Regions from separate parts of the Microbacterium testaceum StLB037 genome, predicted to be linked through region 2. Evidence: predicted binding sites of a transcription regulator. Region 2 holds the regulator's gene; the other holds the start of a gene.
The links. The regulator HspR, encoded in region 2, represses chaperone genes until heat shock. The targets are predictions, from matches to a motif close to AAGTTGAGTCNNNNNGACTCAACTT.

Region 1 (7,760 bases), 1.3 Mb from region 2:
ATGTTGTCGAGCGTGAGGTGCACGGGCACGAGACCGGCGAGGCCCTGGTTGAGCCACTCGGTCGGTGTCAGGGCTCCCTCGAGGATGTAGTACAGCGGGAAGCAGACGACGACGACCGCGGCGACGAGCCAGGCGGCGAGCAGGGCCGAGCGCACGCGACGGCCGAGGCTCGTCCGGCGGCGGGTCGCGGGGGGTGTGCGGGAGGCGGGAACAGTGGTCATCAGTAGTTCACCCGCTTCTCGAGCAGTCCGAACTGCACCAGCGACAGCCCGAGGACGAGGACGAACAGCACGATCCCCGTGGCCGCGGCCATGCCGAAGTTCGCGCCGCCCGCCCCGAAAGCCGAGGTGTAGATCGTGTAGACGAGGGTGGACGTCGAGTTGGCCGGGCCGCCGCCGGTCAGGATCTGGATCTGCCCGAACGTGGTGAGGGCTTCGACCGCGCCGGTGACGACGATGAAGAACAGGGTCGGAGTGACCAGGGGGAGCGAGATCGACCACAGCGTGCGGGCCGGCCCCGCGCCGTCGAGGTGCGCCGCCTCGATCACGTCGCGGTCGATCGCTCCGAAGGCCCCGAGCAGGAGGAGCACCGTGAAGCCGAGCGAGCCCCAGACGGTGACGGCGATCACGCTCGGGAAGGCCCACTGGGTGCTCGTCAGCCAGGGCACGGCGGTGCCGCCGAATCCGGTGATCACCGAGTTCACGAAGCCGTTGGCCGGAGAGAGCATGGCGGCGAAGGCGACGGATGCCGCGGACACCGACACCACGAGCGGTGAGGTGAGCAGGGCGCGGAAGATCGGCATCCCGCGCAGTGTCATCGTGAGGGGGATGGTGACGGCGAGTCCCACGACGACCCTTCCCGCCACGACGGCGACGCAGAACACCGCGGTGCGCAGCAGCGTTTCGCCGAAGTGCGGGTCGCTGAAGAGCGTGACGAAGTTCTTGGCGCCGACGAAGCCGGCGGCCTGACCGAAGATGTCGGTGCCCTGGGTGCTCAGCCAGATGACCTTGCCGAGCGGGTAGAACACGAACACGGCGAAGACCGCGAACGCCGGGACGAGGAGCGCGACGCCGAGACGGCGGTCGACGCGTCGCCACGACGAGGTGGAACGCGCGGAGCGGGCCGCGCCGACGGGGCGGTGGAGGGGGAGGATCGAAGCCGACATCCGGACCTTTCCGTTCATAGGGAACGTTCCCGTTTCTGAGGACGGCACTACTCTGCGGCACGGGTTCCGGAGGGTCAATCGTTCCCGGCGAGCGGTCCCCGAGCGTTCACGCGGTGTTCAGGGAGACCTGGCTCAATCCCAGGGACCCCGAACGGAGAACCCATGACCACGCCCCTTTCCGACGACCCGAACGCGCTGTGCCTGCTCGCCGCCGGCGCTGCGCGCGCCGCCGCGCCCGCGCTCCTCGAGGCCTTCCGCTCCGATATGAGCGTGTCGTTCAAGCGCGACCCGCACGACGTCGTGACCGTGCACGACAAGAACGCCGAACACGTGATCAGCGCCGAGCTGCAGCGGGGTGCCCCCGGCTCCGAGATCCTCGGCGAGGAGACCGGCAGCTCGGGCGATGCGCGCCTGCGCTGGATCATCGACCCGATCGACGGCACCGCGAATTTCGCCCGCGGACTGGCGTACTGGTGCATCTCGATCGCCGCCGAACTCGACGGCGAGGTGGTCGCGGGCGTGATCCTCGACCCCGTCGCCAACAACCTGTTCGCTGCGGGGGAGGGACCGGCGACCCTCAACGGCGCGCCCATGCGGTCGGCCTCGGCCCGAGATGATCGCTCCACCCTGCTGACGAGCTTCCCCGGGTCGCACGACGTCGACCTGCTGGGCGAGGAGGCGTTCGCGCTTCTCGCCCAGATCACGCGGGACTACCAGCACCACCACAGCACCGGCAGTGGTGCCCTGAATCTCGCGCACGTGGCGGCGGGCTGGTCGGACGCGACCATGGGATTCGACACGAACCCCTGGGACGTGGCGGCCGGGGCGCACATCCTCCGTCGCGCCGGCGGTGCCTTCGCGGGGTTCCGTGCGGGCGAGGAGGAGCCGCGCCCGCAGGCCGCCCTCGACTACGTCGCGTGGGGTGCCGGCGGCGACCACCGCGCCCTGCGCGAGCGGGTGCGGGAGCTGTCGGCCCCGTGGGGGCGCGCGGAGCACTGAAGGAAGGGATGCCACGCGGGGGCGTGGCATCCCTCCCCGTGGTTCGGATCAGTCGAGGGGGAGCTTCCAGGTGCGCAGGTGCTCCCAGGTCAGGGTCTGCCACCACCGGCCCGACCAGTCCGCGCTCGAGGTGCGGTAGAGCACGACCGTGTCACCGGCGAAACCGGTGGGGACGGGCACGTCGAGGCCGCGGATGAAGTCGGCGACCTCGTCGCGGAGGTCGGGGCGGACGTAGAGGTCGTGCGAGGCGAGTGAGAGGTGGGCGCGGAAGGACTCGGGGCGGAAGTCGTTGTTCTCGGGGTTGTGCACGGGGCGTCGGAACGGGGCGATCGCCCGGTCGACATCGCGAGCGAGAGCGACGAACGCGGTGTTGACGCTGCCGTCCGCGTTCTCGCTGACGTCGTACACGAACCCCTGACCTTGGCCGCGCACGCCGGCGTTGTGGACGGGGAACGCGGGGCGGTCGGCGAGCAGCGTCGACAGGGCGTCGATGACGTCCTGCTCGGCGAACCCGAAGGGCTGGCTGCCGACGAGCGTCGCGTGCGGGGGGAAGGCGCCCGCCGAGATGAGACCGTACTGGGCGCGGAGCTGGTCGGTGACGACGGTCACCGCTCGGCAGGTCTGGGGGTCGGGGCGGAGGTAGATGCCGTAGCGGAAGGGGTCGCTGTCGTCGCGCGGCCGGGTGCGGTCGGAATCCTTGGTCATTCGAGCTCGTTTCGCGAAGGGGAAAGGGAACGTTCCCTATCCTCATCCGCGTGGGTCGCGTCGCAAGAGACGAACCGTCGTCCAGCGGGTGAACGACGGGTGACGCGGTCAGGCGCGGGCAGCGGTGCGTCCCACGATGAGCTCGCCGTCGATCGCTCGGTGCTGGGTGCCCGTGGCGTCGCCGTCGATCTGGTCCACGACGTCGTCGACCGAGAGGCGGCCGATCCGGCCCAGTGGCTGGCGCCAGGAGGTGATCGCGAGGAGCGAGGTCGTGAAGGGCGACACCCCGTCGTACCCCGTGACCGAGAGGTCGCCGGGGGCCGAGAGTCCCCGGTCGCGGAGGCATTCGAGAGCGGCGATGGCCCACGCGTCGCTCGGTGTCATGAACGCGCTGACCCCGGCGTCGAGCACGGCGTGAACGATCGGAGCGATGCTGTCGGCCCGCGGCCCGGCGTCGTTGCCCGGGACGGGGACCACGTCGACGCCGAGCTCCCGCAGACGCGCGACCATCGCCTCGGTGCGCCGGGCCTGGGTGATGGAGTCCTTCGGGGACAGCGTCATCACCGCGACCCGGCGATGGCGGAGGTGAGCGACGTGATCGGCCAGCCCGCGCCCGCCCGCGACCTCGTCGCAATACACGCTGCTCACGGACGGGTCCTGCTCGGGTCGGCCCGCGACCACGGTCGGGATCCGTGCGGCGAACGGGATCACGTCCTCGACCGGCAGGGCGCCGCTGCACACGATCAGTCCTTCGACGCGCAGGGCGACGAGGGTCTCCAGGGCGCGTCGTTCGTCGGCGATCGAGAACGATCCCGCCCCGGTGGCGGTCACGGCGCGGTAGCCGCGCTCGGCGGCACGCTCCTGGAAGGCGGTGAGCAGGTGCCCGTAGAACGGCGTCGCGGCATCCCGGACGAAGACGCCGAGCGTGTGCGTCCGGTGCGCGGACATGCCGCGGGCGTGCGCGTTGGGGACGTAGCCCAGGCTCGCGGCGGCATCCCGTACGCGGCTGACCGTCCGTTCGGCGACGCCGGACGCCCCCGAGAGCGCCCGCGAGACGACCGACTTCGATACGCCCGCGGCGGCGGCGACGTCGTGGATCGTCGGGGCGGGACCGCCCCGGCGCGCGTGCGCGGGACGGGCGATCGGGTCGCCGTCGTCGGGCGTCAGGGCTGCCACGCCTTCACGCTAGCGCCCCGGGTCACGTGATGCCCGCGCGACCCGGCGGGGCGGTGTCGGTGGTCGATGCCAGGATGTCGGCATGCGCCTGCGCACGACGTCGACCCAACGCACCTACCGCTACGTGCGCCTGTCGATCGTCGGGGCGACGCTGGTCCTCGCGGTGTCGATCGGGCTCGAGGTCGCCGGCCGGGGCGCGCTGTCCTCCCTGAGCGCGGCGTTCTACACGCCCGCGGGGCACCTGTTCGTCGGGAGCCTCTGCGCCATCGCGCTGGCGCTGCTCGTGCTCTCGGGGCGCAGCGTCGAACAGGGGCTGCTCGATCTCGCGGCCGTGTTCGCGCTCGTCGTCGCGCTGGTCCCCACCCCGATCACCGACGCCTCGTGCGAAGGCGGCGCCGTGTGCGTGCCCGCCGCCGCGATCCCCGGGGTGGTCAACAGCGGCATCTCCGTGGCATCCCTCTCCCTCGTCGTCCTGGTCGCCGCAGCCGTCCTCGCGCGCACGCAGGGCTCCGCCGGGTGGGGGACCGTCGTGACGCTGGTCGCGATCGCGCTGACGGTCGCGGGGTTCGTGACGTGGGCCCTCGTCGACTTCCCGACGTTCCTGCGCGGTGCGCACAACGTCGCGGCGGTCGGCTTCTTCTCGGTGATCGGCGTGGTGGCCGCCGTCTCGGCGTGGCGTCCGCAGCGCGCTCCGCGTCGCTTCCGGGTGCTCTACGCCGTGGTGGCGGTCGGCATCCTGGGGGCGCTGTGCGCGCTCGTCGCGGTGCTGGTCGCCGGGGGTGCGGCGACGGTCACCGTCGCGGGCGTGCCTGCGGTGTTCCTCGGCGAATCGGTCGTGGTGACGCTGTTCGCGGTGTTCTGGCTCGTGCAGACGGTGGAGCTCTGGAACGCCCCCGATCCGACCCTCCGCGCGTGACTTCGCGTCTCGGAGCCCGCCGAAACCCCTATCGACCGTCGGGGGCGGCGGTGCGACGCTGACGCCATGTCCTCGCTCCGCTTCCGTCTCGTTCCCCTCTTCGTGCTCGCGGCCGTCCTGAGCGGGTGCGCGTCGACGTCCGGCACCCCGGCTCCGGATGCCGCGAGCGAGGCGCCCGTGACGGACTCGGGTGTCACCACCGATGACGGTGTCGCCATCACCGTGCGCGCGGGGTTCGGGTGCACCGACGAGATGCTCGCGTACCTGGCGTCCAACGGCTTCGGGGACGTCCCACCCGTGGACCCCGGGGAGTTCGCGTTCCCCGAGGGCGTCGACATCGCCGCGACTCCGACGTGCTTCGTCTCCGAGGACGACGGGCAGGGCGCGTCGCGCGAATCGGCCCTGTTCTTCGACGACCCGGACGGCGCGATCACGCAGGCCGATGCCGCCTTCCACGCGGCGGGATGGCAGGGCGAGGCCAGCGATTCGCTCGCGGGCAAGACGGGCGTCTGGTGGAGCGATGGAACGGATGCGATGACGGCCCGTCACTCGGTCGGCGGCGGCGTGTTGGAGGTGAACGGAAGCACCGCGGCGTGGTTCACCTGGGCGTCGTGAGATTGCCGGGAATAACCTCGGAACGTCGTCGTTGAAGTTGATACCTCGCCGCTCAAGTCTCAAACTTGAGTGAGCTCGACTCATGTATCACAGGAGACGTTCGTGCCCGAAGACTTCACCCCCGGCGCCGGGGAAAACGGCGCCCAGTCGTTCGACGAGTTCCTCGCCCGCTACCTCGCGGGGGAGCGCGCTCGCGCCGAACGGTCCATCGATCTCAGCCGCTTCCTCAGCGCCCGCACGCAGGAGGCTCTCCAGGCCGCGGGCCGGTTCGCGCTCGGCCGCGGTCAGCGCGAGCTCGATGCCCTGCACGTGCTGCACGTCCTCGTGGGGCAGTCGCCCGCCCGCGAGGCCGTCGCGCGCCTCGGCGCCGACCCCGCCGCGATCGCGCGTGCGGCGGAGAGCCGCCTTCCCGCCGCGGGCGAGGCGGCCGATGTGGACGGTGCGGTCGTTGCCGGGTCGGTGCAGCGCGCGCTGTTCCACGCGTTCCAGGTCGCCCGGGCCGCGGGTTCCACCTACGTCGACCCCGACCACCTCTTCTTCGCCCTCGTGCTCGCGCAGGACGCGCCCGCCGGGCAGATCCTCGCGCAGGCCGGCGTCACGGCCGAGGCCCTGACCCAGGGTGTGCGCGAGACCGTCGTCGGCGGGACCGAGACCGCGGCGCCGAGCGAAGCGGCATCCGCCACCCCGAACCTCGACCGGTTCGGCACCGACCTGACCGCCCTCGCGACGGCGGGCCGGCTCGACCCCGTCATCGGTCGGTCCGACGAGATCGAGCAGACGATCGAGATCCTCAGCCGCCGCACGAAGAACAACCCCGTGCTGATCGGTGAGGCCGGCGTCGGCAAGACGGCGATCGTCGAGGGACTCGCGCGGGCGATCGTCGCCGACGAGGTCCCCGAGCAGCTGCGCGGAACGCGCGTGGTGTCGATCGACCTGGCCGCGATGCTCGCGGGCGCCCGGTACCGCGGCGACTTCGAGGAGCGTCTCACTCAGACGATGGAGGAGATCGCGGCATCCCAGAAGCTCGTCGTCTTCATCGACGAGGTGCACACGCTCGTCGGTGCCGGCGGCAGTGGCGACGGGTCGATGGACGCGGGCAACATCCTCAAGCCGCGCCTGGCGCGCGGCGACGTGCGTCTCATCGGCGCGACGACGCTGCGGGAGTACCGCACGATCGAGAAGGACCCCGCTCTCGAACGGCGCCTGCAGCCGGTGCGCGTCGGCGAGCCGTCGCTGGCGGATGCCGTGGAGATCCTCCGCGGTCTCCGTTCGGCGTACGAGGAGCACCACGCCGTGACGTACACCGAGGACGCGCTGCGCGCCGCGGTCGAGCTGAGCGACCGGTACCTGCCCGACCGCGTGCTGCCCGATAAGGCGATCGACCTCGTCGACCAGGCTGGGGCGCGGCTGCGGCTGCGGCTCGGCGTCTCGGTCGACACGTCCTCGCTGCTCGAGCGGCTCGCGACGCTCGAGGCGGAGAAGAACGCCGCCGTCTCCGCGGAGCACTACGAGGAGGCCTCGCGCCTTCGCGACGAGATGGCCGCCGTGCAGGCGCAGCTCGACGAGGCCACCCGCGCCCCGCGCGCCGCGGCCGTCGTCGACGAGCCCGAGATCGCCGCGGTGATCAGCCGTGCCACCGGGATCCCGGTCGCCCGCCTGACCGCGACCGAGCGCGGCCGCCTCTCGCAGCTGGAGGACGAGCTGCACGCCCGGGTCATCGGGCAGGACGACGCGGTGACCGCGGTCGCCAAGGCCGTGCGCCGCAACCGCACGGGCATGGGGGATGAGAACCGACCCGTCGGTTCGTTCCTCTTCCTCGGGCCCACCGGTGTCGGAAAGACCGAGCTCGCGAAGGCTCTCGCCGGATCGCTCTTCGACGACGACGGCGCGGTGATCCGCTTCGACATGAGCGAGTTCGGCGAGCGGCACACCGTGTCGCGTCTCGTCGGTGCTCCTCCCGGATACGTCGGTTACGACGAGGCCGGTCAGCTCACCGAGCGCGTGCGTCGCAACCCGTACGCGGTCGTGCTGTTCGACGAGATCGAGAAGGCGCACCCCGACGTGTTCACCCTGCTGCTGCAGGTACTCGACGACGGGCGCCTGACCGACGGCCAGGGCCGCACGGTCGACTTCCGCAACACGGTCATCGTGATGACCTCCAACCTGGGCGCCGAGATCCTGGCA
Region 2 (7,760 bases):
GGTGACGGTGAGGGTCCCGGCGAGGGTGCCGCCGAAGCGCTTGCGCGCCACCGCCCCGAACGTCTCGTACGTGCCCTGCAGGATGCCCTGCGTGCCGATGTAGATCCACGAGCCGGCCGTCATCTGGCCGTACATCATGAGGCCCTCCGCCTCGAGGCGGCGGAACTCGGGCCAGGTGGCCCAGTCACCCACGAGGTTCGAGTTGGCCAGAAGCACGCGCGGTGCCCACACGTTCGTGCGGAACACCCCCACGGGCTTGCCGGACTGCACGAGCAGCGTCTCGTCGTCGTCGAGGTCGGCGAGCGTCGCGACGATCGCGTCGTAGCTCGCCCAGTTGCGGGCGGCCTTGCCCGTACCGCCGTAGACGATGAGGTCTTCGGGCCGTTCGGCGACCTCGGGGTCGAGGTTGTTCATGAGCATCCGCAGCGGGGCCTCGGTCTGCCAGCTCTTGGCGGTGAGCGTCGTCCCTCGTGGGGCGCGGATCTCTCGCGTTCCGGTCATGTCGTTCTGTCTCCTTCGACGTCGGACACCGCCCCGATCGAACGGCTCTCGGCGAGGAGCACGCGTCCGATCTCGGCGGTTCGGGTTTCGGTGGTGCGGTAGCTGGGGACGACGACGGAGAGGGATGCCACGGCCCGCCCGCCCACGAGGATCGGCGCCGCGATCGCGGTCACGTCGGCCTCGACGCCCTGGGTGACGACGACGTAGCCGTCGGGGCCGGTGCGCCCGGTCAACACCGCACCGGCCGCCGATCCGTTCAGGGGGATCGTTCGCCCCACCCAGCTCGCGTGGCGGATGGAGTGGGTGCCCTCGACGATGGCGATGTAGACGGCCGTCTCGCCCGCACCGCGGACGGCCAGGTAGCTCGACTCCCCCGTGCGGTCGACGATCCGAGAGAGAGCGGGCTCCGCGAGCGAGACGAGCGAATCGTTCGAGAGAGCGCGCGCGCCGAGCTGCACCAGCCGCACGCCCGCGACGTAGCGGCCGTCGTCCCCGCGGCGCACGAACTCCTGGGCCTCGAGCGTGCGCAACAGCCGCAGAGCGGTGCTCGCCGAGAGGTCGGCCGCGCGCGCGGCGTCCGCCAGCGTCAACGGACCCCGGTCGCACACGGTCGCGAGGAGCGACAGAGCCCGGTCGACGGTGCGCGTGGAAGCCTCGGTCATGTCGTTCAGTGAAACGCATATCCCACTGGATGACAAGAGGGGCGGCCTTTAGGCTGGACCCATGTCCCGACTGCAGGCCGACGCTCCCGCCGACCGCTGGGTGCCCGTGACGGGCTCCCTCGGATTCCGTGGCCGCCGCCACCGCAAGGCCGCCATCGGCATGCTCCTCAACCAGGCGAACACCGCCGCGGGCTCGACGCCCCGTCCCGGCGGCGGGGCTTTCGCGTGGATCCTCAGCCAGGCCGCTCCGCTGCTGATGCGCCGCGCGGCCGGGCGCGTGCTGGTGTGGGTGTGGAAGAGCGATCCGGAACTGCTCGTCGTGATGGCGCAGCTGCAGGAGGCCACACCGCAGCTGCGCACCGCACGGGCGATGATGCCGATGGAGTACGACGACACCGAGTCGTTCCGGAACCCCTACCTCGGCGTCGGCGAGAAGCTCGCCATGCCACTGCCGACCGACCCGAAGACGCCGCCGTTCGCCACCTACACGTGGGACACCGGCTCGCACTTCGTGACGGTCACCGCGGTCTGCTCCGACCGCGAGCGCTTCGGCACGATCATCGGCGCGGTGGACGACATCGCCCGGACGGTGCGCATCGTCGACGACCTGAAGCTCGGCGAGTCACCGACCGTGCTGAGGCTCGATCCGGCCTGACCCCGCCGAGGTGGCTGAGCTCGTCGAGGTGGCTGAGCTCGTCGAGGTGGCTGAGCTCGTCGAGGTGGCTGAGCTCGTCGAGGTGGCTGAGCTCGTCGAAGCCACCGGGCGACCGCGGCATCCCGGTCCCTTCGACAAGCTCAGGGACCTTGCCTCGCACTCAGGGACCTTGCCTCGCACTCAGGGGGCTCGCGGCGCGCGGGGCGGCGCTCGCGTCACACGGGAGCGGCGTCAGTCGCCGTGCGGATCGCGCGGACGCCACAACACGATGTCGGTCGCGCGGCGCACGCGCGCTCCGTGACGCAGGGTCACGACCGAGCCGGTCGCCCCCGCGGCGAACACGCGCGCCCCGGGACGCGACTCGCGCTCGGCCACCAGCTGCCGTTCGAGCTCGTTCACCCGACGCGACAGGTCGTGCACCTGGCGCTCGAGAGTCAACAGCCGCGCGATCGCCGGCAGGCTCATGCCCTCGCTCGACAGGCGGGCGACCTCGCGCAGCTGCTGCACGTGCCGACTCGAGTACCGCCGCGAACCACCCTGGGTCCGCGCGGGAACGACGAGACCGAGCCGGTCGTACTGCCGCAGGGTCTGCGGGTGCATGTTCGACAGCTCGGCGGCGACGGCGATGGCGAAGAGGGGGGAATCCTCATCGATCTCTCGGTCGGCCACGTCTTCTCCTCTCGCTCGTGCCGTTCGCCGGGGTCCCGGCATCCGTGGATCCCGGATGCCGAGCCCCGGCGTCGTGGTGTTATCGCGCCTTGGCCATCAGGTCGGCGCGGGGATTCTCTTTCGGCTCGAGCTCGTGGAACCGCTCGAGGGCCTCGCGGGCGGCGTCGTCGAGGTGCGTGGGGACCGCGACCTGGACTTCGGCGAGCAGGTCGCCGGTGCCCTTGGAGGTCTGGATGCCACGCCCCTTGACGCGCAGCACGCGCCCGGACGGGGTGCCCGGGGCGACACGCAGCCGCACCGGGTCGCCGCCGAGGGTGGGGACTTCGATCGTCGCGCCGAGCGCCGCCTCGGTGAAGGTCACGGGGACCGTCAGCCGCAGGTTGAGGCCGTCACGCGTGAAGACCGGGTGCGGACGCACCGCGACCGTCACGACGATGTCGCCGCTCTCGCCGCCGTCGGGCGAGGGACGACCTCGACCGCGAAGACGGATCTTCTGCCCGTCCGAGACGCCGGCGGGGATCTTCACCTTGAAGGGCTTGTTGTCCTCGCCCTGCAGGGTGATGGTCTCGCCCTTGGCCGCGGTGACGAAGTCGATCGTCGTACGCGCCGTGACGTCCGATCCGCGCTGCGGACCGCCGTACCCGCGGTATCCGCCCGTCGTCTGGCCGAAGCGTCCGGAGCCGAAGCCCCCTCCGCCCTGGTCGAACATCGAGAAGAAGTCCTCGAAGCCGGCGGGACCGCTCGTCGATCCCCCGCGCTGCTGACCGAATCGGCTGAAGACGTCGTCGAAGCCCCCGCCGCTCGCCCCCGGAGCCGAGAAGCGCGCCCCCGAGCCCATGGCCCGGATCTGGTCGTACTCCTCGCGCTGCTCGGGATCGTTGAGCACCGAGTAGGCCTCGCTGATCTCCTTGAACTTGGCTTCCGCCTTCGCGTCGCCCGGGTTCGAGTCGGGGTGATACTGGCGCGCGAGCTTGCGGTAGGTCTTCTTCAGATCAGCCGCGCTGACGCTCTTGTCGACACCGAGGACCTTGTAGAAGTCCTTGTCGAACCAGTCCTGACTCGCCATGTGTCCTCCTCTTAGGCCGGCACGGCGACGACGACCTTCGCCGGTCGCAGTTCGACCGAGCCGAGGCGGTAGCCGACCTCGACGACCTCGAGGATCGTCGTCTCGGTCACGCCCGGAGTCGGGGCCTGGAAGATCGCCTCGTGCTGCTGCGGGTCGAACACGTCGCCGACGGCGCCGTACGACACCACGCCGAGGCGCTCGGCCACGGCGCGCACTTTCTCGCCGATGGCCGCGAGGGGGCTTCCCTCGACGAGGTCACCGTGCTTGGCGGCCCGGTCGAGGTCGTCCATGACGGGCAGGAGGCCCTTCACGGCCTCGCCCTTGGCGCGCTCGATCTCGCGCTCGCGCTGCTCCTCGGTCCGCCTGCGGTAGTTGGCGTACTCGGCCTGCAGCCGCTTGAGGTCGATCAGCAGCGACGCTTCCTTGTCGGAGGAAGCGCCCTCTGCGGCGGCCTCGGGCGTCTGCTCGGCGCCGAGGATGTCGTCGATGGTCAGGCCCTCGGCATCCGGGTCCTGGCCGGCGTCCGTCTCAGGCTGGTCACCCGACGGCGCGGGGCCGGAGGTGTTCTCCTCCGGCCCCGTCTCGTCAGGACCGGCGCCCGAGCCCGTGGGCTGTTCGTCGTCCTTGTGTGCCATGGTCTCTGCTTACTTCTTCTCGTCGGGGTTCTCGTCGTCGACGACCTCGGCGTCGATGACGTCTTCCTCGGGGTTCGGCGTCTCGCCGTTGCCGGGCTGACCCACGTTGGGGTCGGCGGGCTCGCCCGCGGCCTGCGACGAGGCGTAGATGGCCTCGCCGAGCTTGCCCTGGCTGGCGTTCAGCTTGTCGAACGCGGTCTTGACCGCGTCGTCGTCGTCACCGGCGAGAGCCGTCTTGAGCGCATCGACGTCGCCCTGCACCTCGGCCTTGACCTCGGCGGGGAGCTTGTCCTCGTTCTCCTTGATCAGCTTCTCGATCGAGTACGACAGGGTCTCGGCCTGGTTGCGGGTCTCGGCGGACTCGCGGCGCTTCTTGTCTTCGGCCGCGTTCTCCTCGGCCTCGCGCACCATGCGCTCGATGTCCTCCTTGGGCAGCGACGAGCCGCCCGTGATGGTCATCGACTGCTCCTTGCCGGTGCCCTTGTCCTTCGCCGACACGTGGACGATGCCGTTCGCGTCGATGTCGAAGGTGACCTCGACCTGCGGGATGCCACGGGGAGCCGGGGCGATACCGGTGAGCTCGAAGGTGCCGAGGGGCTTGTTGTCGCGGGTGAACTCGCGCTCGCCCTGGAAGACCTGGATCGCGACCGACGGCTGGTTGTCGTCGGCGGTGGTGAAGGTCTCGCTGCGCTTGGTCGGGATGGCCGTGTTGCGCTCGATGAGCTTGGTCATGATGCCGCCCTTGGTCTCGATACCGAGGCTCAGGGGGGTGACGTCGATGAGCAGCACGTCCTTGCGCTCGCCCTTGAGGACACCGGCCTGCAGGGCTGCGCCCACGGCCACGACCTCGTCGGGGTTCACGCCCTTGTTCGCGTCCTTGCCGGTCTCCTTCTTGACGAGCTCGGCGACCGCGGGCATGCGGGTCGAGCCGCCGACGAGCACCACGTGGGCGATGTCGTCGACCTTGACGCCGGCCTCGCGGATGACGTCGGAGAAGGGCTTGCGGGTGCGGTCGAGGAGGTCCTTGGTGAGGTCCTCGAACTTGGCGCGCGTGATCGTCTCGCTCAGCGACACGGGGCCGGAGTCGGTCAGCGACAGGTAGGGAAGGTTGATGGACGTCGAGGTCGAGCTCGACAGCTCCTTCTTGGCCTGCTCGGCCGCTTCCTTCAGACGCTGGAGGGCGATCTTGTCACCCGAGACGTCGACACCGGTGGTGTCCTTGAACTGCTTGATGAGGTAGTCGACGAGACGCTGGTCCCAGTCGTCACCACCGAGGCGGTTGTCACCGGAGGTGGCGCGCACCTGGATGGTCGAGAAGTCGTCGTCCTTGCCCACCTCGAGCAGCGAGACGTCGAACGTTCCGCCACCGAGGTCGAACACGAGGATGAGCTCGTCTTCCTTGCCCTTGTCGAGGCCGTACGCGAGGGCCGCAGCGGTGGGCTCGTTGATGATGCGCAGGACGTTGAGGCCCGCGATCTCACCGGCTTCCTTCGTGGCCTGACGCTCGGCGTCGTTGAAGTAGGCGGGCACCGTGATGACGGCATCCGTCACGCTGTCGCCGAGGTACTCCTCGGCGTCGCGCTTGAGCTTCTGCAGGATGCGGGCCGAGATCTCCTGCGGCGTCCACTTCTTGCCGTCGACGTCGAAGGTCCAGGTCGTGCCCATGTGGCGCTTGACGCTCGAGATGGTGCGGTCGACGTTGGTCACGGCCTGGCGCTTGGCGGTCTCGCCGACGAGCACCTCGCCGTCCTTCGTGTAAGCGACGACCGAGGGGGTCGTACGGAAACCCTCGGCGTTGGCGATGACCTTGGGCTCGCCACCCTCGAGCACACTCACGACGGAGTTGGTCGTACCGAGGTCGATTCCCACTGCACGTGGCATATGTGTCTCCTTGCTTGTGAGTCCGACCGGTGCCGAACTCATGGTTCCGATGAAGTCTTCTCGCGGGTTGAGCCGCGATGACTCAAGGTTATCGCAGGGCTTTCCGGTCGTCAAGGAGACTTGATATGAATTGGCTCAACTTCCGGGACGGCTGGCCTTGCGCGCCGACGGGGGTTTGTCCCACTTGTGGCGGTTCATGTCCCACTTGTGGCCGGTCCAGGGGCGCTGAAGTGGCCATAAGTGGGACGAGGGTGGCTTGACCGGGGAGCGACGCGGCCCCGGGCCGGGAGCGACGCGGCCCCGCCGGGGAGCGAGATGGCTCCGGCGGAGAGCGAAGCGGCCCCACCCAGGGACGACGACGCCCCCGAACCCACAGGGGGACGGGGGCGTCGATGGATGCCGAACCTCGGGTCGCGACGAGCGCGGGCGAGGGGACGGATGCCGCGGACTCAGTCGCGGTCGCGGTCCCGGCGCTGCGGACGGTCGCTGCGCTTCGCCGAGCGCCCGCCCTGGTCGAGGCGCAGGTCGATCAGCTGACCCGAGATGCGGGTGTCGGCGAGACGGTTGATCGTGTCGCGCGAGAGGTCGGCCGGCAGCTCGACGAGCGAGAAGTCCTGGCGGATCTGGATCGCCCCGAAGTCGTTGCGGCGGAGGCCGCCCTCGTTCGCGAGAGCACCGACGATCTGGCGCGGCTCGACGCGCTGGCGGCGGCCGACGGCGATGCGGTACGTCGCGAAGCGACCCGAGCTTTCACGACGCGGACCGCTGTCGCGCGAACCGCCGTCGCGGGAATCGCGCGAAGAGCGGTCGGGGCGGTCGTTGTCGAAGCGCTGCTGGCGCAGCGTCTCCTCCTCGAGCAGCAGCGGAGTGTCGCCCTGGGCGACCACGGCGAGGGCCGCGGCCACGTCGGCCTCGGGCACATCGTGGTGCGACACGTAGTGGGCGACGACGTCGCGGAAGGTCGCGATCGCCGCGGTGTCTTCGAGGGCCGTGGTGATCGCGTCGTCGAAGCGGGTGAGGCGCGTGGCGTTGACGTCGTCGACGCTCGGCAGCGACATCTCGGTCAGCGGCTGACGCGTGGCCTTCTCGATCGCGGTGAGCATGCGGCGCTCGCGCGGGGTCACGAAGCTGATCGCGTCTCCGGTGCGACCGGCGCGACCCGTGCGGCCGATGCGGTGCACGTACGACTCGGTGTCGATCGGCAGGTCGTAGTTGACGACGTGGCTGATGCGCTCGACGTCGAGACCGCGCGCGGCGACGTCGGTCGCGACGAGGATGTCGAGCTTGCCCGACTTCAGCTGGTTGACCGTGCGCTCGCGCTGCACCTGCGCGATGTCGCCGTTGATCGCGGCGGCGGTGTAGCCGCGGGCGCGGAGCTTCTCGGCGACCGTCTCGGTCTCGTTCTTCGTGCGGGTGAAGACGATCATGCCCTCGAAGTTCTCGACCTCGAGGATGCGCGTGAGGGCGTCGATCTTCTGCTGGTACGACACGATCAGGTAGCGCTGCGTGATGTTCGCCGAGGTCGTGGTCTTGGTCTTGACCGTGATCTCTTCGGGGTCGTTCAGATACTGCGCGGAGATGCGGCGGATCTGCGCCGGCATGGTGGCCGAGAACAGCGCGACCTGCTTGGTCGAGGGGGTGTCGGCGAGGATCGTCTCGACGTCCTCGGCGAAGCCCATCTTCAGCATCTC

Region 1: the regulator HspR is predicted to act here: its motif matches at 5,639-5,663, upstream of MTES_RS14270 (ATP-dependent Clp protease ATP-binding subunit).

The regions. Positions count from the first base shown of each region.
Region 1 covers NC_015125.1:3,129,630-3,137,389, forward strand. The annotation lists gene MTES_RS14235 (carbohydrate ABC transporter permease) at 1-221, opposite strand, end outside; gene MTES_RS14240 (carbohydrate ABC transporter permease) at 221-1,165, opposite strand; gene MTES_RS14245 (inositol monophosphatase family protein) at 1,328-2,164, shown strand; gene MTES_RS14250 (2'-5' RNA ligase family protein) at 2,213-2,869, opposite strand; gene MTES_RS14255 (LacI family DNA-binding transcriptional regulator) at 2,978-4,045, opposite strand; gene MTES_RS14260 (hypothetical protein) at 4,128-4,961, shown strand; gene MTES_RS14265 (haloacid dehalogenase) at 5,028-5,576, shown strand; gene MTES_RS14270 (ATP-dependent Clp protease ATP-binding subunit) at 5,679-7,760, shown strand, end outside.
Region 2 covers NC_015125.1:1,876,567-1,884,326, reverse strand. The annotation lists gene hutU (urocanate hydratase) at 1-501, opposite strand, end outside; gene MTES_RS08635 (IclR family transcriptional regulator) at 498-1,163, opposite strand; gene MTES_RS08630 (hypothetical protein) at 1,225-1,818, shown strand; gene MTES_RS08625 (heat shock protein transcriptional repressor HspR) at 2,050-2,487, opposite strand; gene MTES_RS08620 (DnaJ C-terminal domain-containing protein) at 2,567-3,553, opposite strand; gene MTES_RS08615 (nucleotide exchange factor GrpE) at 3,565-4,188, opposite strand; gene dnaK (molecular chaperone DnaK) at 4,198-6,069, opposite strand; gene MTES_RS08605 (DEAD/DEAH box helicase) at 6,519-7,760, opposite strand, start outside.